2 regions of the Bacillus sp. PK6-16 genome follow, and region 1 is predicted to be linked to the other one. Evidence: riboswitches for the same ligand, from Rfam matches in the RefSeq annotation. Region 1 holds a riboswitch; the other holds the start of a gene.
What was found. A riboswitch is a leader RNA that binds a small molecule or an ion and turns the genes downstream of it on or off. The one in region 1 is predicted to bind thiamine pyrophosphate.

Region 1 (3,209 bases):
CTAAATATGGCAGTGGATTTACTGCATTTGTTTTTTCAAAATTCCATTCTCCATTATGTAATTCAAAATGAAGATGTTGCCCGTATGAATGACCTGTGTTTCCCATATGACCTATTAATTGTCCAGTTTGTACTTGATCACCAGCTTGTACAGTGCGATCCTTCATATGAGCATAAACAGTTGTATATAATTTCCCATTGATTTGATGCGCAATGAAAACAACATTGCCATAGCTAGCTGAATAATAAGATTTCACAACTTTACCTGCAGCAGCAGCTTGGATAGAGACGTTTCCTGGAGCGGCAATATCTATACCATAATGCATTTGTTCCCAGCGTATATCAAAGGTTGAGCTAATTCTTCCTTGAGCGGGGAATTTGAAAGCAGCTGGAATTGATGAAGGCTGATCTGTTTTAGCTTGTGGTTGATTTTGTACTACATAGTGTTTTGCTACATATCCGTATCCTGTGCCAAAACGAATTTTATACCAAGTACCTACAGTTTCTACTACTTGTACTTGTGTACCGTTTTGTAATGAACCGAGTAGAGCGCTACTTGTACTAGCGGTGCTACGTACATTTAGATTAGGTGTTGCAACAGTATATTTTGTATTATTTTGAACGGTGATTCCTTTTACTAAGGGTTGTGAACCATTAGAGATGAATGCTTTTTGTACGTAACCTGTTTGGCCATTATGTGATATTTTATACCATTCGCCTTGATCTTCTTGAACGGTAATAAACTTACCATTTGGTAATACATCTAAAATGGAAGATTCTAAATTAGGTTCAGAGCGAACGTTTAATGCATTAGCATTAACGATGTATTGATCATTAGATTGAAGTTTGTTTTTTAGTAAAATAGCATCTTTTTGTACATAACCTACTTTATTATGAACAGATACTTTATACCAACCATTAGTTGTTTCAAGGATGTTCACTTTTGTATTAAAGCGAATTGTATCAATTGATGTGCTTTTTACGTTATCTTCTGTATGTAATGCTACTTGATTGACTTTGACATACCCAGTTTTAATATTAGATAATTGTTCAGCGTTTGCTTTTTGTACATTTGTTTCACCCATAGAAGGAAGTAAAGAAGCAATCGCTACAGTAGTTGCTGTTAAAGCAGTAGCTTTCATATTCATGGAATAGAGACCTCCTCTAGTTGTATAGTTGTAATTTTATTATAGTATAAAGATATGATATAGTGGGGGTATTCACATAAATGTAATATGAAATCAATATAAAAATAAATTTTTTGAGGATAATGATTCCTTTTTATACAATTAATCGGGGTTTTATTTTCTAAAATAGAATGTATGTATTATATAATTTTGATATTATGTTGATAATTAAGAAAATTAAAAAAGTTGATGATGTCTTATTAGGGTGTTATACTAACAGTGATAATTTTATAGTTTGCTAGGAGAGCTGGTGTTGCCAGCTGAGAGTAGGCCGTAAGCCTTTGATCCTTTTTATTACCTGATCTAGATTATGCTAGCGTAGGGAAGCAATTCGGACACTAACAATGAGTCCCCGTTTCTTTGCGTATAGAAACGGGGCTTTTTTATTTGAAAATTTCATATTGAAACCACTAGGGGTGCTTGACTTGCTGAGAGAGGAATAATCCTTAACCCTTACAACACCTGATCTAGGTAATACTAGCGAAGGGAAGTGGAACATCGAATAAATGTATAACTTTATTTGCTGTAACCACTTCTTATATATAGAAGTGGTTTTTTATTTAGATACATATATTGAAAGGGGATAGAGAAATGAAATTTTGCGATAGATTATTAGAAACTGTGCAACCGGTTTGGGAGATGAGTCATAATCATCCGTTTGTAGTGGGGATGGGAGATGGCACGTTAGAAAAAGATAAATTCCAGTATTATATTATTCAAGATTATTTATATCTGCTAGATTATGCAAAGTTATATGCGATTGGTGTTGTAAAAGCAACGAATCCACAAGTAATGGGAAAGTTCGCTGAACAAATTGATGGAATATTAAATGGCGAAATGACAATCCATAAACAATATGCAAAAAGACTTGGAATTTCTATAGAGGAGATAGAGTCTGCGAAACCATCTGCTAAAAATTTAGCTTATACAAATTACATGATGTCTGTATCTCAAAATGGCACACTTGCGGAATTAATAGCAGCGCTTCTTCCATGTATGTGGAGCTATTGGGAAATTGGAAAGCGTTTAAATGATATTCCTGGAGCAAGAGATCATGAGTTTTTTGGTGAGTGGATTCAAGGATATAGTTCGGAAGAATACGGTAATCTTTGTATTTGGTTAATAGATTTATTAAATGAAATGGCAGTTGGAAAGTCTGAGAAAGAACTAGAAAGATTAGAGGAGATCTTCTTATATTCCAGTCGATTTGAATATTTATTCTGGGATATGTCCTATCGTAAGGAGATGTGGGGATTTGAGGAGCAAGAACATACTACAGTTTCATAATGTTTCTTTTCATTACGATGAGAAACCAATCATCCATGAATTAAATGCTTCTATACATGAGAAAGAGTTTGTCAGTATTATCGGACCGAGTGGATGTGGGAAAAGTACTTTATTTCGCCTTATTACAGGTCTAGAAAAGGTAAGTATTGGACAGATAGAACTGACAGAAACAAAGCACCATCCTGTAGGATATATGCCGCAAAAAGATATGCTTTTGCCGTGGAGAACAATTATTGAGAATGCTGCCCTGCCGTTAGAGTGCCAAGGTGTACAGAAGAAAGAAGCAGAAGTAAAGGCAAAGGAACTGTTACATAAATTTGGTTTGCAAGGGTATGAGACAAAATATCCGAAAGATTTATCTGGTGGTATGAGACAACGTGTATCTTTTATTCGAACTTTATTAACAGGCGGGGAGATATTGCTGTTAGATGAACCGTTTAGTGCGTTGGATGCTTTAACGAAGACCTCTTTGCAAGAATGGTTGTTTGAACAATGGCAAGAGTGGGAAAAAACAATTTTATTCATTACTCATGATGTTGAAGAAGCGTTATTTCTTTCAAACCGAGTTCTAGTAGTGGAACAGCAGCCGATAACGACTTTGACTGAACGGACTGTACCGCTTGATCATAACAGAACACGAAAAGATTTATATAAACCGGAAGTATTAGCGCTAAAAGATGAGCTTCTTAGTATGTTACAAAGGCAGGTACTTGTGTGATGAACCGATTGAAAGAAT
Region 2 (3,209 bases), 1.4 Mb from region 1:
CCAATCCACGTAAACGTAACCTGAAAAATAAAAAACATAACTGCTAAAAAGATTGGAAGTCCTAAAATTTTATGTGTAATTAATCTATCAATTTTTTCTGAAAAAGGAATTTTTCCTTCTTTCTCATGCTTCATAACATTTGTTTTTAACTTTTCAATATACGCTTCACGAGTTTTGTAAATGTGCTCTTCTAACGTACAATCAAGTTTTCCTTCTAAGCGAGATCGAATGGCTATGAGTTCCTTATAAATTGGTAATGCTTTCATTTCTTTTTCTACTACTTCGTTATTGCTTAAAAATTGAAGTGCTAACCATCTCGGATGCTCGTAATTCGCTGTCTCTAAAAGAGCAATTACTTCTCCAATTCCTTCATCCATTTGTACACCATATGAAATAAGGAATGGCTTTTTCTCTTGTTTGTTATTTTCTTTAAGAGTCGTAAGCAGTTCTTCACAGCCTTTTCCACTTCTTGCAACAACAGGAACGACTGTTACACCTAATAGCTCTGATAATCGTTTTACATCAATGACAATTCCTCTTTGCTTCGCCACATCAACCATGTTTAAACCAATTGAGACTGGCTTACCAAATTCAAGTAACTGCAACGTTAAATGCATATTTCTTTCAAACTGCGAGGAATCTACGATATTTAACATATGATTAAATTCTTCTGTTAATAGAAAGTTTGTTACAACACCTTCATCACGTGAAACTGGATTTAAATCATAAACACCTGGTAAATCAATTAATGTTCCTTGTCTATCTTTTAATTTACCAACCTTCTTTTCTACTGTTACACCGCTCCAGTTTCCTACATACTCATAAGAACCAGTAAGTGCATTAAATAATGATGTCTTCCCTGTATTCGGATTCCCTAGCAAAGCTACCTTATTCACGCTAATTCCACCTTTATCATTTTCGCGTCACAATGACGAATACTAATTAACTGTCCACGACACTCCAATGTACAAGGACCTTTGAACATCGCTTTCTGTTTCAGGCGAAGTTCGCTTCCTTCAGCAAGACCGAAAGCAGCTAGTCTACGCTTTAATAGCTGATCTAAAGACTGAATACTTTTTACTAACACTTTCTCTCCAATTTTAATATCTACTAAGCTCATAACCTTCCCCCTCAGAAGAGAATGATAATTATTTTCAAAAAAATTATACCACACTCAATTTCTCTTGTACTATACCCTTTTGCTTCATATTTATTAACATTTCGCTACAATTCTATTTCAATTATTGTCATACTGTATTCGTTTGCCATTCTCATCCATTTCGCTTACAATAAACAATAGCAAATAAAGAATCTCGTTATCACTGGGGGAGCCATGCCGCTGAGAGGGAACACTTCGTTCCGACCCTTCGAACCTGTTAGTTAATGCTAACGCAGGGATTGTGCAAACGTCCGAAATACATACCTCATTTTTATTTACGTATTTCGTATCCTCCTATGATATCTATTCTTTTTTGTATAACTTGGATTTAGGGGGAGACAACATGCGTAACACCAATTTACAAGCGATGATCGAATCTGCTATTCTTGCAGCCTTCGCCTTGGTCATCGACATTTTACCACTTTCAATAAAAATATCAGCAACAGGCGGTTCCATTTCATTTGCTATGATTCCTATTTTTATTATCGCATACCGCTGGGGCTTCAAAATGGCTTTCTTAGGGGGCCTAATTTGGGGATTATTACAAATTGTCGTAGGCGATGCCATTATCGTCACACCAATTCAAGTACTAATTGAATACTTTGTTGCTTTTGCATTCATTGGATTTGCTGGTTTATTCTATCGTCCAATTCAAAAAGCACTTTTAACTTCCAATGATAATAGCGAAGAGCAATCAAATTTAGGTAGCCGTAAAGACAAACCTTCATCAAAACCAAACCAAGGAAAGAAAGTAATTGGATACATTATCGTCGCTACTTTTATCGGTAGTCTAGCTCGTTACTTCTGTCACTTTATCGCTGGTATCATTTTCTGGGGACAATATGCACCAAAAGGCCAATCGGCTTTCCTATATTCTTTAATATTTAACGGTAGTACAATGATTGGTTCCTATATTCTATGTACTGTTTTACTTATATTTTTATTTATCACTTCACCACGCTTATTCAAAAGCATCAGTGCTTATCAAATGAATACACAAAAAAAGGGCGCTTAATGAGCGCTCTTTTTTCATATCGTAATATCAATTAAAAATACAATAAATGCGCAAAAGAAAATAAATACCATTATACTTAGCCAATTGCTATGCACGGTTCATCGACTCCTTACATAACCTCATATTCTAAACAAATTATACTGATTAAAAATAAAGATTAGGTAAAGATAATATGAAAATAAATTAAAAAAGCGTAAATCATATTATTTACGCTTTTTTCGGTAAATAGAAGTAAAATAACACACCATTTTCTGTATTTTCTGCCCCATATTCAGCATCATGTAGTTCTAAAATATTCTTTGAAATGGCAAGCCCAAGCCCCGTCCCACCTTGTGAACGCTGACGAGCTGTATCCACGCGATAAAAACGATCCCAAATTTTATCTAATTGCTCTTCTTCAATATGAGTACCTTTATTTTCAATGCACACTTTTATACGATTCTTCTCATCTATTGTAGAAATAATAATATCCTCTTTATTTGGTGTATATCGTATAGCATTCGTAATGAAGTTCACGATGACTTGTTCAATCCGGCCTTGATTTGCAATCACTTCAAATGAACATATATTTTTATGAACATGAAGTTCTTTTTTCTCTATTTCCACAGATAGATGTTCACATATATCTTCAATTACTGTATCAATATAAAACGAATCCTTTTTCATTTTATATGTACCAGATTCAAATTTAGCTAACTCAAGCATATCCAAAATTAACGTATCCATTTTGTCTACTTCTCTCTCCATTGCCTGAAAATAATACTCTTTTTTATGTTCAGCTACCCCGTCTTTTAAAATAGAAATACAGCTTTTCATAATACTTAGCGGTGTTTTTAATTCATGTGAAACACCAGAAATGAATTCTTTTCGCGTCTTTTCTAACTTTCTTTCCTTTTCAATATCTTCTTCTAACTGTCCAATATGCGAATGGAGTTTATTTGATAGCACATTAATATTTTTCGATAAATCCCCAATTTCATCTTTTGAAGTAATCGGTATTTTTTCTGTGAAGTCTAAATGCGCTATTTTCTTTGT

Region 2: another riboswitch for thiamine pyrophosphate. It lies ahead of M1D66_RS03385 (energy-coupled thiamine transporter ThiT); the one in region 1 lies ahead of tenA (thiaminase II).

What each region holds. Positions count from the first base shown of each region.
Region 1 covers NZ_CP096511.1:4,563,361-4,566,569, reverse strand. Annotated here, with positions in the region: gene M1D66_RS23475 (SH3 domain-containing protein) at 1-1,147, opposite strand, end outside; TPP riboswitch at 1,417-1,528, shown strand; TPP riboswitch at 1,589-1,692, shown strand; gene tenA (thiaminase II) at 1,778-2,473, shown strand; gene M1D66_RS23465 (ABC transporter ATP-binding protein) at 2,442-3,191, shown strand; gene M1D66_RS23460 (ABC transporter permease) at 3,191-3,209, shown strand, end outside.
Region 2 covers NZ_CP096511.1:672,004-675,212, reverse strand. Annotated here, with positions in the region: gene feoB (ferrous iron transport protein B) at 1-896, opposite strand, end outside; gene M1D66_RS03390 (FeoA family protein) at 893-1,120, opposite strand; TPP riboswitch at 1,315-1,416, shown strand; gene M1D66_RS03385 (energy-coupled thiamine transporter ThiT) at 1,503-2,174, shown strand; gene M1D66_RS03380 (sensor histidine kinase) at 2,382-3,209, opposite strand, start outside.